DNA from 2 places in the Zobellella aerophila genome. Region 1 is predicted to be linked to the other one. Evidence: riboswitches for the same ligand, from Rfam matches in the RefSeq annotation. Region 1 holds a riboswitch; the other holds the start of a gene.

Region 1 (7,839 bases):
GCCGGTGTTTATCGGCAACGATATCCGAACCCAGGCCCTAGCCGAGCATTATTTCGGCGCCTCCCGGGATTGCCTGGACTCGGTACTGGTCAGCGTGCGCCACGGGGTCGGTGCCGGCATCATTACCGAAGGCCGCATTTTCCGCAGCCTGGGCCGGGATGTGGCGGAGATAGGCCATATCCGCGTCGATGCCCTGGGCGACCGCTGCCATTGCGGCAATTTCGGTTGCCTGGAAACCATGGTGGCCGATGCCGCCCTGCTCAAGCAAGCCGGCCGCATGCTGGAACAGGGCTTCGACAGCCTGCTGAAGCGCCAACCGCTGACCATGGCCAGCCTGTGCCAGGCCGCGCTTGACGGCGACCGCCTCGCCAGAGATGTGTTGGGGCGGGCCGCCGAGTATCTGGGCCAGGCGCTGGCCATCATGGTGAACCTGTTCAACCCGCAGAAGATCCTGATCGCCGGCGAACTCTGTGCCGCCGACAGCCTGCTGTTCCCCTTGATAGGCAAGGCCATAGCACACCAGTCCCTGCCCAGCTTCCATCGGGACCTGCCCATCGTTAAAGCCCGCTTCCAGGATGAACAGACCATAGGCGGTCTGGCCCTGGTCAAGCGTGCCTTGCTGGAAGGCGAGTTATTACAATTGATCATAGAGAGCCGCTGATGACGAAACTGGTGTACAGCACGGACCCCGACTGGCAGTCCAAGCAGGGGGCCTCGTCCCAAACAGCTCACTCGGGCCCCTACCCCGATGACGGTCTGGTGCGCATACGGCGGGAAACCAAGGGCCGCAAAGGCACCGGCGTGGTGTGCGTCTATGGCCTGCCCGCCGACCGGCTCAAGGACACCGCCAGCCTGCTGAAAAAGCAGCTGGGCACCGGCGGTGCCGTCAAGCAGGCCGTGCTGGAAATTCAGGGCGACCGGCTGGAGCAGGTGAAAGACCTGCTGGAAAAAGCCGGCTTCAAGGTAAAGAAGGTCGGCGGCTGACGCCGTAATGCCGGTCGGTTAACGGGATTGGTTGGCTTTCAAACAGACCTTCTGCGCCATGGACGGCGCAGCAGAGCCCCCAGGGATGGGTTTACGGCGTGTCGGCGGAAAGCGAATTAATCCCGTTTTACGCTTAACCGACAAATATGATGGCTGACGCCACCACTTGATTTTCTTTTCTCCCCCGCTAGAATGCCTCCTCCTGCACAAGGGGGAGTAGTCTCTCAGCCGAGACAGTCATCAACATAATTGGTGCCAAATCACCATGGTGGCTGTGACCCGGGTATTTTCTGCTACGAGATACCAGTGGTTTGACGAGACCTTTGACAGGCTGATGCCGATACCGGGGACGGGCGGCATGGCCTGCTCAATGGTTGAATATAACCCCGTCCCCTTTGGTATCGTTTTGGAAGCCTTATCCACCTCTACCCTGGCCGTGGCCATCGCCGAAATCGGCGACAAGACCCAGTTGCTGGCATTGCTGCTTAGCTGTCGTTTCCGCCGCCCTGCCCCCATTATCACCGGCATACTGCTGGCCACCCTGCTCAACCATGCCCTGGCCGGCTGGGTCGGTGTCTGGATCCAGCAATGGCTGGACCCCGACTGGCTGCGCTACCTGCTGTCGGCCTCCTTCTTTATCATGGCGGCCTGGATGCTGATCCCCGATAAACTGGACGAAGAATCGGGCAGCTTCCGCCATTTCAGCCCCTTGCTCACCACCTTCGTGCTGTTCTTCCTGGCCGAGATGGGCGACAAGACCCAGCTGGCAACCGTCCTGCTGGCCGCCCGCTTCGTTGATGGTTACTGGTGGGTGATTATCGGCACCACCCTGGGCATGCTGCTGGCCAATGTGCCCGTGGTGATCCTCGGCAAGAAAGGCGCCGAGCGTATCCCGCTCAGGTGGATACACGGCCTCAGCGCCGGCCTGTTTGTGATGCTCGGCATCACCACCCTCTGGTGGTAAAGCGTTAAGCTGTGTGTCTGTCTATTAGTCACAAGTTTCTGTTGATTCTTTTGAGAACAGGTAATCAGACAAAAGGCACTACTCCCCGACACGCCGTAAACCCATCCCTGGGGGCTCGACGGCGCCATCCATGGCGGTCAGATGGCATGTGCGAGCTTACAAGGATGTGCTTGAAGCGTGTCGGAGGAGACAACCCTGCAGCCTCTTTGTTCGCCCCAAGTAAGCCGGCAGACTTGTGACCAAGAAACAGGCTGTGAGCCTTCTAACATTCCCACGCTGAGCATGGGAATGAAAGCAACATAAACAGTGGGGGCATGAGCCCCCTTGCACCCTTAACCGTAAATCTGAAAGCTGGCGGCGTTCAGCCAGATATGGGCCAGGATACTGGCGATATAGCCCAGCAATATCACCGGGGTCCATTTCAGGTGGCCGAAGAAAGTATACATACCCCGTGCCTGCCCCATCAGCGCCACCCCGGCGGCCGAACCGATAGACAGCAGGCTGCCGCCTACGCCGGCGGTCAGGGTGATCAGCAACCAGTTACCATGGGACATATCCGGCTCCATAGACAGCACCGCAAACATCACCGGGATGTTATCTACCACCGCCGACAACAAACCCAGCGCTATGTTGGCATAGGTGGCGTTCCAGCCCGTGTAGAGCAGATCGGAGACCAACGCCAGATAGCCCATGAACCCCAGGCCGCCGACGCACATCACCACCCCATAGAAGAACAGCAGGGTATCCCACTCGGCCCGGGCAATCCGGCTGAAGACATCGAAGGGCACCACGCTGCCCAGGCGCCGCAAGGCTTCATCATCTCCCCGCTTCTGAGCCAGGACACGCTTGCGCGACAGGGAGCTGGGCAGGGTCTGGCGCAGGTAGTAACCAAAGAACTGCAGATAGCCCAGGCCGGTCATCATGCCCAGCACCGGCGGCAGATGCAGCAGGCTGTGGCAGGCGACGGCGGAGGCGATGGTCAACAGGAACAACAGCACGATGCGGATGGCACCCCGTTTGAGCTCGATGTCCTCATACATGGCGGCGGGCTGACGATTTTCCACATACAGGCTCATGACGATGGCCGGTACCAGGTAATTCACCAGGGCCGGGATCAGCAGGATAAAGAACTCGTTGAACTTGACGATACCCGCCTGCCAGACCATCAGGGTGGTGATATCGCCGAACGGGCTGAAGGCGCCGCCGGCGTTGGCGGCGATCACGATATTAATACAGCAGAGGTTGATAAAACGCTTGTCGCCTTCGGCCACCTTTACCACCACGGCACACATCAGCAGCGCCGTGGTCAGGTTGTCGGCAATCGGAGAAATAAAGAAAGCCAGCAGGCCGGTCAACCAGAACAGGCTCTTGTAGCTGAAACCTTTACGTATCATCCAGGCCCGCAGGGCATCAAACAGCCGCCGCTCCTCCATGGCGTTGATATAGGTCATGGCCACCAGCAGAAACAACAACAGCTCGGCGTATTCCAGCAGGTTGTGGCGGAACGCCTGCTCCGTCAGCCCCGGAATATCATGGTTGATGTAGGTCCAGCCGATGGCGGCCCAGATGATGCCGGCCGCCACCAGCACCGGCTTGGACTTGCGCAGATGCAGATATTCTTCGCTCATCACCAGGATATACGCCAGTACGAAGATAAAGACCGCGAACATACCCACCGTTGAGCCGGTCAGATCCAGCCGTTCCTCCACCGCCAGCACGGGCCCGCTCGCCAGCGCCGCAAGCCCCCCTAACACCGCCAAGCACAGTTTCCTTTGCATTGTTTTTTTCTCACTTTTGTTGTTTTAGCTATAGTTATTTGTGGTCCGGGATCCCGCCCATGCCCCGACAAAAAAATAGTAACATAAAGCGAAAAAAATAAATTTTCGTTTCTTGGGCGCCCATCCCATTTTTGCAGTTCCCCCCGTCGAGCGCTGGTCAGCGGCGGACCCGAATCCGAGTTAAAAGTGAATATAAAATTACAGACTCGAATGTAGGAAGCTTTCCACAAACAGCCACCAAACTGCGTCATTCATGGCCACAGCGCTAACAAACGGCTACCGCCACCTCGGCAAAAACCAAATATTTAATGTTGTTTTTTGCATGATTTTTCACGATCATTAGGGCCTATCCAGTCTCCAGTAAAGGAAAAGCCGTGCGCGACAACGATGCTGCTTTGGTCAAGGCATTTCGTCAATCCAGTCCCTATGTCAATCTGCATCGGGGCTCAACCTTTGTGGTCATGTTGGGTGGCGAAGCCATCGCCCAGGAAAATTTTCCCAATATCATCAGCGATATCGCCCTGCTCACCAGCCTGGGGATCCGCCTGGTTATCGTGTTCGGCGCCCGTCCGCAGATTGACAACGGCCTGGCCGAGGCCGGCCTGGAAGGGGTGTTTCATAAACAGACGCGGGTAACAGATGAAACCAGCTTCCGCATCATCAAGGATGTCTGCGGCGGCCTGCAGATGGATATCATGGCCCGCCTGTCGATGGGGCTGGTCAATACCCCGATGCAGAATGCCCGCATCAACGTAGTCACCGGCAACTTCGTTATCGCCCAACCCCTGGGTGTCGATGACGGTGTGGATTACCTGCATTCCGGCCGGGTCCGTCGTATCCATACCGACACCATCCATCACCAGCTGTCCCATGGCGGCACCGTGCTGATCTCCCCCATCGGTTTTTCGGTGACCGGCGAGAGTTTTAATTTGTCTTCGGAAGAGCTGGCCAAACGGCTGGCCATCGAGCTCAAGGCCGACAAGCTGATCGGCTTTTGCTCCCAGCGTGGCGTGCTGGATGAGTCCGGCGTGGCCATGCCCGAACTGTTCCCGGAGCAGGCGGAGGCGGCCTTGCAACGACTGCTGAACGAAGGCGATGAGATGTCGGGCACCGCGCGCTACCTGCGGGCAGCCATTGCCAGTTGCCGCGGTGGCGTGCCCCGCAGCCATCTGGTCAGCTACCGGGAAGACGGCGCCCTGATCCAGGAACTGTTTACCCGGGACGGGCTCGGCACCCAGATCGTCAGCCAGAGTGCCGAACAGGCCCGTCAGGCCCGGATCGATGATATCGGCGGCATCCTGGACCTGATCCGGCCGCTGGAGGAAGAGGGCATACTGGTGCGCCGTTCCCGGGAGCAGCTGGAAATGGAAGTCGACCAGTTCACCATTATCGAAAAGGACGGCGCCATCATCGGCTGCGCCGCCCTCTATCCCTTCCCGGAGGAAAGCATGGCGGAAATGGCCTGTGTCGCCATCCACCCGGATTACCGCCGTTCCAGCCGGGGCGACATGCTCTTGCACAAGGTGGAGGAACAAGCCAAGAAGCGGGGCATGAACGCCCTGTTTATCCTCACCACCCGCTCCATCCACTGGTTCCGGGAACGCGGCTTCGAGCCGGTGGACGTGTCGGCCCTGCCGATGGGCAAGCAACAGCTGTATAACTACCAGCGCCGTTCGAAAATCATGATAAAAAACCTGGTTTAATGTTAGTTTTTCCCGGTTAACCATTGACACTCGAGCCGTGAGTCAGTAGTTATAGGGAGCCCGTCATCGGGCAAAGAAGAGGCGCGTTGTTCAGGCAGCCGGCAGGAGGAGCTCCCACTCCCAGGATCGCCGGTCAGGGGACACAACGCCGAGGTGATAACAAAGGGGTGTTTGTTATCGTCGGCCACGGAGGCTGAATCCTTCGGGTTGTCACCTATGGGTGGAGTGCTTCTACGTGACCTTTCTCGTATCTGCAGTCGTTCCCCCGTTGTTATTTATTTTTCGCATGCATACTTCAAGGAGCTGCACTTGAATCAACTTATTGTCGCCAAATTTGGTGGGACCAGCGTCGCCGATCATCAGGCCATGAGCCGCTGCGCCGCCATCCTCGAACAGAACCCCCATACCCGTTTGGCGGTGTTAAGCGCAAGTTCCGGGGTGACCAACCTGCTGGTCGCCCTGGCCTCGGGAGAACATCAGCCGGCGCACCGGGCCGAGCTGCTGCAACAGCTGAACGACATCCAGCAGGGTATTCTGACCAGCCTCGGCAACCCCGAAATGCTGAGCCGTCATATCGAAGAAATCCTGCACCATATCAAGGAGCTGTCGGATAGCGCCGCGATCAGCCCCAGCAAGGCCCTGAACGACGAGATCGTCGCCCAGGGCGAGCTGATGTCCACCCGCCTGTTCGTCGAGCTGCTGCGACAGCGCGGCACCCCCGCCGTCTGGTTCGATGTGCGCCGGATCATGCATACCGACGACAGATTCAGCCGTGCCGCGCCCGATCTGGGCGCCCTGGCCCGGGCCGCCGTCGCCGAATTGCAGCCCCTGTGCGAAAAGCAACTGGTGGTCACCCAGGGCTTTATCGGCGCCGCCAGCGATGGCCGGACCACCACCCTGGGTCGCGGCGGCAGCGACTTTTCCGCCGCCCTGCTGGGTGAGGCGCTTGAGGCGTCCGCCGTGGAAATCTGGACCGATGTGCCCGGCATCTACACCACGGATCCCCGGCTGGTGACCGAGGCCCGCGCCATTCCGGAAATCAGCTTCAGCGAAGCCTCGGAAATGGCGACCTTTGGCGCCAAGGTACTGCATCCGGCCACCCTGCAGCCGGCGGTACGCCGCCAGATCCCGGTATTCGTCGGCTCCAGCAAGGCACCGGAAGCGGGCGGCACCTGGATCCGCAACGCCACCCCCCAGGCCCCGCTGTTCCGAGCCCTGGCCCTTCGCCGCAACCAGGTGCTGCTGACCCTGACCAGCCTGAATATGTTCCAGGCCCACGGCTTCCTGGCCGAGGTGTTCGGCATCCTGGCCAAACACAAGATTTCCGTCGACCTGATCACCACCTCGGAAGTCAGCGTGTCCCTGACCTTGGATGCGGGGGCCGAGCTGCTGACCGACGAAGTGCAGGCGGAACTCGGCAAACACTGCCACCTGAAGGTGGAACATGGCCTGGCCCTGGTGGCCTTGATCGGCAACCGCATGAGCGAAGTCAGCGGCACCGGCAGCCGGGTGTTCCAGGCGCTGGAAAACGTCAATATCCGTATGATCTGCTACGGCGCCAGCCCCCATAACCTCTGCTTCCTGGTCAACGATGACGCCGCCGCCGGCGTGGTACAGGATCTGCACCAGACCCTGTTGCCCGCCTAAATACCCTGGGCGCCCCTTCGGGCGCCCTTGCCCTTTCTGCCCCAATCATTGCAGAAATGTGATATTAACCACGCCTGAGGATCACCAGGGCCACCCCACCCAGCACCGCCACCGAGGCCAGCAAAAAACGCAGGGTCAGGGGTTCGCTCAGCCACAGTATACCCCCCAGGGCCGCCAGCATAGGCACGCTCAGCTGCACCGTGGCCGCCTGGGTGGCATTCAATCCGCCCAACGCCCGATACCAAACCGCATAGCCCAGGCCAGAGGTCAGGGTCCCGGACAAAACAGCATACCAGAGCCCCGTAGCATCCAGCCTGACCCAGGGTAAGCAGGCGAAGAACAGCCCAAGTCCCAGGGGGACGGCACGTAAAAAGTTGCCGGCCGTGGTCCGGGTCGCATCGGCGACACCCCGTCCACGCAATGAATAGACGCCCCAGGCCACCCCGCCAGTTAACATAATGACGGCACCTGCGAAGGGGGGTGCCGACACCCCCGGCAGCAACAAGCCCACCAGTCCGGCAAAGGCACACCCCAGCCCCAGGCTCTGCCAGCGGTTTAATCGTTCCCCCCGCCACAGACCCGCACCTATCATGGTCACCTGCACGGCACCGAACAACAACAGGGCCCCGGTACCCGTATCCAACGACAGATAGGCAAAAGAAAAGGCGGCGGCGTACAGAAACAGCGCCCAGGCCGGCCACCAGCTGCCCCCGCGCGCCACCAGCAGCCAGAGCACCAGGGCGCCGGACAGCAGGCGCATGCC
Region 2 (7,839 bases), 560 kb from region 1:
TATTTTTCGTATTCTACACCGCCTCGGGCATGGTCGGCGGCGCTATCCTGTTTGAAAAGGTTTTTGGCCTGCCTTACCTGAGCGCCTTGTTAATCGGCGGCAGCGTGATCGTGGCCTATACCTTTATGGGGGGCTTCCTGGCGGTGTCCTGGACCGACTTTTTTCAAGGCATCCTGATGCTGCTGGCACTGATCGTCATGCCCTGGGCGGTGATGAATGAACTGGGTGGGCTAGAGCAGACCTTGGACACCCTGGGTAAGATGGATGCCAACAAGCTTGATTTTCTTCATGATTTCTCATTGCTGAGCGGCCTGAGCTTGATGGCCTGGGGACTCGGATATTTTGGCCAGCCGCATATTCTGGCCCGTTTCATGGCCATAGACTCACCCCGCTCGGTACCCTTGTCACGCCGCATTGCCATGAGCTGGATGATACTGTCGTTGATTGGCGCCCTCGGCGTGGGCCTGGTCGGTGCCGTGTATTTTGCCGATGCGCCACTGATCAATGCAGAAACCGTGTTCCTGGCACTGGCCAATGCGGTATTTAACCCCTGGGTGGCAGGCTTTCTGATCGCTGCCATTATGTCGGCTATCATGAGCACCATCGACTCCCAATTACTGGTGTGCTCTTCCGCTCTGACCGAAGACTTTTACAAACGCTGGCTCAGGCCCCATGCCCATGACCAGGAGCTGGTGTGGATCGGCCGGATCGCCGTGCTGGTGGTAGCCATTTCTGCCATGTTGCTGGCCCTGGATCCACAAACCACCGTGCTTGGCCTGGTCAGTTATGCCTGGGCCGGTTTTGGCGCCGCCTTCGGCCCTGTCATCATTCTTTCGGTATATTGGCCTCGCCTGACCCGTAACGGTGCCCTGGCCGGTATCGTCCTGGGCGCTCTGACGGTGATCGGCTGGAAGCAACTCAACGGCGGCCTGTTCGATCTGTATGAAATCGTGCCCGGCTTCCTGCTCTGTGGCCTGACCTGTATCTTGGTCAGCAAGCTGGACAGGGAGCCGGAAAAGACCGTAGTGCTGGGGTTCAGGAGAATGGAGTCAGATCTCTAACCATTGATATCAATAACAAAAAGGGCCTTATCGGCCCTTTTTTGTAAACAAGTGTTTTACTTTTCCTTTACACTTATTTATCTTGTCATCTGGTAAGAGTTCATACCACTTACCGCCAACAATAAAATCCAAATGCACCTGCAGGATACGTTGAGTAAGGGAATCTACTTATGTGCCCAAAAAACTTGAAACTGTCTTTGCTCGCCGCTGCTGTTACAGTGGCAACCGGGCAAGCCCACTCCGCCGCCTTCCAGCTGGCCGAACAAAACACCACCGGTCTCGGCCGTGCCTATGCCGGAGAGGGAGCCATCGGCGACAACGCCTCTGTATTAGGTCGTAACCCGGCGGCCATGACCCTGTTTGACAGCGCGGCACTCTCTGCGGGTGCCATCTACGTTAACCCTGAGGTAGACGTAGAAGGTAAAGGGACAACGGCAGCAACGGGCCAAGGTTCCGGTTTACCCACCCAATCCGAAGATATCGCCGGCGATGCCCTGGTTCCCTTTTTCTATTACATCCAGCCCATCAACGACCAGTGGACAACGGGCTTCGGCGCCTTCACCAACTATGGCTTGTCCACTTCATATCAGGACAACCATTATGCGGGCACGGTCGCCGGCATGACCTCGCTTAAAACACTGAACCTGAATCCCAATATCGCCTTCAAGGCCAATAACCACCTCTCTCTGGGAGCCGGCGTCAATGCGGTATATGCCGATGCCGAGCTGGTGCGCCATCTAGGTATCGCCTCTGCGCTGATCCCAGGAACGGTACCGACAACAGAGGCCGCTCGCCTGGAGGGCGATGACTGGGGCTACGGCTGGAATATCGGCCTGCTGGTTGAGGCCGATGAGCACAACCGCTGGGGCCTGAGCTATCGGTCTGGGGTCGATATTAAGTTTAGTGGGGAGTTTACGGGACTTACTTCCGCACAGCAGAGGGTTCCCGCCAACCTGGATGTCACCTTGCCCGCCATGGCGGAGTTTTCCGGTTTCCATCGGCTCAATCCCGACTGGGCACTGCACTATGGTCTGCTGTGGACCGAATGGAGCAGCTTTAAGGAGCTGAAAGCCGTGGGCTCCACCGGCCAGGAACTATTCCAGAAAGACGAACAGTTTAAAAACAGCTGGCGGGTGAGTGCCGCCGCCACCCATCGGCTCGATGAGCGATGGACCTTGCGCGGCGGTGTTGCCTATGACAGATCCCCGGTACGGGAAGCATTCCGCTCCATCTCGATTCCCGACAGCAACCGTGTCTGGTACAGCCTGGGCTCTACTTACAGCTACAACCAGCAACTGAGCTTCGATGCCTCCTTTGCCTTCCTGAACGGTAAGAAGGTCGACGTCAAAGAAGATAACTTTGAATTTATCTCCGGCGGCGATGCCTACCTGTTTGGCCTTCAGATGAACTACCGATTCTGAGCAGGAAACAAACAACAAAAGGCGCCGTCAGGCGCCTTTTGTTTAACACTCAGGCCCGAGCCTTACCCTGGATATAATGCCGGCGACAGAGTGCCACATAGCGTTCATTGCCGCCGATTTCCACCTGCTCTCCTTCCCTGACCAGGCTCCCCTCGGCATCCAGTCTGGCATTCATATGGGCCTTGTTTCCACACCAGCAAATGGTTTTCAGCTCTTCCAGCTTGTCGGCCAAGCACAACAAATAGTAAGCGCCTTCGAACAGCTCACCACGAAAATCGCTTTTCAAACCGTAAGCCATCACCGGAACATTGAGCTCATCCACGATTTGCGCCAACTGGTACACCTGTGCCCGGGTCAGAAACTGCGCCTCATCCAAAATAAATACATCCAGCGATGCCAGCTCTGCCTTCACCTTGATCAACCTGAACAAGTTACAGCCTGTGCCGAAGGTATCCACCTCAAGCTGCAACCCAACCCGGGCCCGGATAATACCCATCCCCGCCCTGGTATCCATGCGAGGTGTCATGGCATAGGGTGTCAGGCCCCTCTCCTGGTAATTAAAGTGCGCCTGAATAAGCTGGGTCGACTTGCCCGAATTCATGGCGGCATATTTATAGTGCAGCGACGCCATGGGCCCTCCTCCCTTGCCATCGACGCCAGCCGAGGAGTATCAATGCAAAACACGACAGGGCAGCAATAAAGCCCGTGGCCAGGGAGCCGCTATACCCCAATACCAAATATCCAGCCACACTCACCAAAGCGATAGACAGCGCATAAGGCAGCTGAGTAATCACATGGTCGATATGATGGCAAGAAGCCCCGGTAGAAGACAATATGGTGGTATCTGATATGGGCGAGCAATGGTCCCCGAATACCGCTCCCGCCATGACGGCAGATAAACCCGGTAGCAATAGCTGAGCATCGATCGCCATCACCATATCCGCGGCAATAGGCAGCATAACGCCGAAGGTACCCCAGCTGGTGCCGGTAGCAAATGCCATTATCCCCGCCAACAAGAACAACAGGGCCGGCAGCAGATAGACCGGCAGGTTCTGCCGAATGAGGGATGCAAGATACTTCCCGGTTTCCAGCTCGGAAATCATACCGGCTATGGTCCAGGCAAACAGCAAAATATAGATGGCCGGTAGCATCCCCCTGATACCCGTCCACAACGCCTGCCCCCATTGTCCGACATCGGCTTTTTGGCGCAACATCGCCCAGCCACAAACGACTAACCCGGCCACACCCCCTAATACCAGGGCTCGCCCTACATTGGTATTTTCCAGGGCCGACAGCAAGCTAAAAGGCAAATCATTTGCCGCCAGACTCTGTGCGCCGCTAAATAACAGGCCGAATACCGTCACCAATGTCAGCACACCGATGGCTAATGCCAGATCACTGACCCGTCCATCGGGTCCGGCTATATCGGCTACGCCTGGTGGCGCACCTTTGTTACCGTCAAACAATTCTCCTTCCAGGGCCAGGGATTCATGACGCCCCATGGCCCCTAGATCCCAGTCTCCCTTAATGACCAGCACGACCATCAGCAGGGTAAAGATGGCATAAAAGTTCATGCTCCCCATCAACAAAAAAGCACCGAAAGCGCTGTGCCCGGTCATACTGTAGCTGGTCAGGATGCCGCCTACCAAGGCAATAATATAAGCTCCCCAAGAAGATACCGGCATTAACACACATACCGGAGCCGCCGTGGAATCAAGCAGGTAAGCAAGCTTAGTCCTGGATATGTTGAATCTATCGGTCACAGGGCGACATATGGCTCCCACCGATAGACTGTGAAAGTAATCGTCGATAAAAAAGACAAACACCAGTAAACCGGTCATGATCTTAGCCTGCCGGCGACTTTTAATACGCTCTTGCGCCCATTCGGCAAATGCCTGAGTAGCGCCTACCCGGCTGAGGATACTGATGATACAACCCAGCAATAACAGGAATAACAGTATGTTCATATTCCATTCATTCAGGCCTCCCTGCTGCCAAAACAGGGATAAAACCTTATTAAACAAATGGCTAATGGAATCAACAGGCTGAAACTCGTTAACCAGCAGCCCCCCCAGCACAATGCCCATTCCTAGCGACAACAGCACCCGACGGGTCATTATAGCCAGCAAAATGGCCAATAATGGTGGCAGTAAAGACCAATGTGTTTGAATAAAAAGATGGGAATCCATTACAGCACCTATGCTTGCTTGCTAAAAAACCCACCAGGAAAAGACAAGTCAGACAGAGCCCCTTAACATTCCCAGCAGTAGCGCATCATGGCATATGCATGACAGTATCCGGCCTGTTCGACCTGATCCCAACCACCTTGCCCGATCGGCAAAGGCGGCTTCGGCGCGGCTTCCTCTTAATCAGCATAAACAGTATCACCCTGAACTGATCGACTGAACTGATAAGACGCGCACCTCTACGCAAGTTAGAACAACTCATTGTACTAACTTAATCATTAAAATCAATATATTAATCCAAATAAATAAATCATTACAGGTCAATATATCAAAAGAGTCACCAATGAGTCCGATTTTAAACAAAAAGGTCTCTTTTGTATCTCTTGTACCTCTTTTTTCACACCAGGTTGTGAGTAACTGATTAATAAACAGCCCGAACAACTGATGTTTCTGTCCGATACCTTTACCTTTAGCTTTACCATAGACTAAATAAGGAAAAATTTTAGCCCAGGCAGTTGGTAGTACGTTTAACACTTTCATCACCATATGCTTTTTTGCAATATGCAATGCATTACAAAATATTGTTTTGAATTACCACTTCCTTCATTTTTAATTTGAGTTTGTATTAGTTAACCGCGTGATATAAAATAATTATGTTGACTTAAACCAGCTTAAATATCGAAGCAAATAACTTATATAGGTAATCGCGATGACTGAATTTCTAAAGACCCTGCTGAATATCCGCAGCCTGCGCGCCGCTGGCCGTGAACTCACCTTGGAGCAATTAGAAGAAGGCTTGGCAAAATTATCATCAGTGGTTGAAGAGCGTCGCGAAGCTGAAGCAGAAGAACGCGCCACCGCCGCCGAACGTGAGCGTAAACTGAAAGAATACATGAATATGCTGGCCGCCGACGGCATCGATATTAATGACCTGGTTGAACTGGCCGAACCGAGCAAAAAATCCGTCGGTCGTAGTAAGCGTCCTGCTAAATATGCCTATACCGACGAAAATGGCGAGCAGAAAACCTGGACTGGCCAAGGCCGCAAGCCTTCAGTTATCCAAACAGCACTGGACAACGGCGGCAGCCTGGATGATTTCTTAATCAAATAACACAATTTCAGGGCCCTCCGGCCCTGAAATTTATTTAGTCGTCTTAAGCCTCAGTTTAGCCTGCTGCCAGTTAGTCTCCTCTCCCCCCTCTGAAGTGCGGTATCCCAGGCCAATACAAACAACAGGTCACTTAGCCTGTCGGGGTACCTGGTACTTTCCGGATTAACCTTATTTCCAATGACACCAGCTGTCGCTTTGCCCGCCTGGCAATGGTGCGTGCCATATGAAATGCCGTGACCTGCTGACTCCATCCGGCAAGATCAACTGGCGTAATAGAAGCAAACGAGCAGACAACTCATCGATACAGACTTCCAGACAGTCAACCCTGTCAGATTTGGCTTACTACTAAAATGGCTTTTATAGGCAAAGGATAGTCACACCCAATATCAAACAACTCTTTCTGTATGTTATTCAACCGGCCTCGAGGCAACATTTTATCCGGGCCCGACAAGCCGCGGCACCAACAGATAAAGGACTTCAACTCATCCAGTGAGCATAGCAAACTACCCTGGAGTTATTCTTGTCCACCAGCTCCCCGCCGGCCAACCTCGCGCTCAAGCCGGTACAGGTATGCCATGGGCGGAGCGAGGTCGTATCCGATACTTATCACAAGGTATGGACACCCTGATCAAACGCGCAAACCCGACGATTACATATTTTCTCCTTTCCTATAGACTATAAAAATTTGCGGCAACAGGAGCCAACATGGGTCGTTTATGGGTCAACGAGGCCATCAACAAGATAGAAGCCGACTTCCAGCGCAGCGCCGATACCCATCTGTTCAAGGTGACACCACCGTCCTGGCCAGATCGTCATATTTACCTGAAAGACGAATCCAGCCATCCCACCGGCAGCCTGAAACACCGGCTGGCCCGCTCCTTATTCCTTTATGGCCTCTGCAATGGCTGGATCGATGAAGGCAGGACCATCATAGAGGCCTCCAGCGGCAGTACCGCGGTGTCCGAAGCCTACTTTTCCAAGTTGCTGGGTTTACCCTTTATCGCCGTGATCCCCAGGCACACCTCCGCTGAAAAAATTGCCAAGATCAACTTTTATGGCGGCCGATGTCACCTGGTAGATGATGCCAGCCTGATTTATCCCGAATCATATCGCCTGGCAAAAGAAACCGGCGGTCATTTCGTCGACCAATTTACCTTTGCCGAGCGTGCAACCGACTGGCGCGGCAATAACAATATTGCCGAAAGCATGTTCGAACAGATGGCCAAGGAGCCTTTTCCAGAACCGGAATGGGTGGTGATGAGCGCGGGCACCGGCGGTACCTCGGCGACCATAGGGCGCCATATCCGCTACTCCAAGATGCGTACCCGGCTGTGCGTGGTGGATCCGGAGCATTCGGTGTTTTATGACTATTACCGGCAACGGGATCCCGGGCTGACTTCCGCCAACGGCTCGCGTATAGAAGGCATAGGCCGCCCCCGGGTAGAGCCCAGTTTCATGCCCGATATCATCGATGACATGCATCAGATCCCCGATGTGGCAAGCCTGGCGGCCATGCTGTTGCTAGAAGAGATATTGGGCCGTAAGTGCGGCGGCAGTACCGGTACCAACTTTATGGGCATCCTACTTAAATTAAAGACCATGGCGGAACAAGAACGGTCGGGATCCCTGATCACCCTGATCTGTGATCAGGGTGATCGTTATCTAAATACCTATTATGATGCCCACTGGCGCCGGGGCCAGGGGCTGGATGTCGCCCCCTGGCTGGACAGGCTAAGGGCCTTCTGGTATCGGGGTGAATTTGAGGCGCTAAATAACTGTTCCTAATACTGCTACATCGACCGGGTAACGCACGCCGACACATCATGAGCTAAGGCCATCTTCGCTTGGTAACGGCTGCGAATATTCACTGGATATTCAGTCCGCTACCAAGCTCGATGCAGGCAGCAAGCTGCCCCCCCTGAGGGCTCCGCTGCGCCATACCTGGCGCAGAGGCTCTGCTTAGCGATACCCGGTCGCTGTCACCTACTATTCGGAACAGCTATTTAGACGTAAGAAGTAAGAAGTAAGAAGTAAGAAGTAAGAAGTAAGAAGTAAGAAGT

The links. Region 1 has a riboswitch for lysine ahead of lysC (lysine-sensitive aspartokinase 3). Riboswitches for the same ligand answer to the same signal wherever they lie in the genome.
Region 2: linked by a shared signal. The riboswitch ahead of ABD806_RS02000 (Na+/H+ antiporter NhaC family protein) and the one ahead of lysC (lysine-sensitive aspartokinase 3) in region 1 are both predicted to bind lysine.

The regions. Positions count from the first base shown of each region.
Region 1 covers NZ_BAABCX010000001.1:977,834-985,672, forward strand. Annotated here, with positions in the region: gene ABD806_RS04590 (ROK family protein) at 1-661, shown strand, start outside; gene ABD806_RS04595 (translation initiation factor) at 661-984, shown strand; gene ABD806_RS04600 (TMEM165/GDT1 family protein) at 1,391-1,948, shown strand; gene nhaD (sodium:proton antiporter NhaD) at 2,281-3,726, opposite strand; gene argA (amino-acid N-acetyltransferase) at 4,101-5,429, shown strand; lysine riboswitch at 5,498-5,668, shown strand; gene lysC (lysine-sensitive aspartokinase 3) at 5,739-7,076, shown strand; gene ABD806_RS04620 (DMT family transporter) at 7,141-7,839, opposite strand, start outside.
Region 2 covers NZ_BAABCX010000001.1:417,950-425,788, reverse strand. Annotated here, with positions in the region: gene putP (sodium/proline symporter PutP) at 1-1,061, shown strand, start outside; gene ABD806_RS02010 (outer membrane protein transport protein) at 1,232-2,482, shown strand; gene ABD806_RS02005 (thymidine kinase) at 2,532-3,113, opposite strand; gene ABD806_RS02000 (Na+/H+ antiporter NhaC family protein) at 3,094-4,671, opposite strand; lysine riboswitch at 4,742-4,918, opposite strand; gene ABD806_RS01995 (hypothetical protein) at 4,927-5,208, opposite strand; gene ABD806_RS01990 (H-NS family histone-like protein) at 5,378-5,779, shown strand; gene ABD806_RS01985 (PLP-dependent cysteine synthase family protein) at 6,485-7,564, shown strand.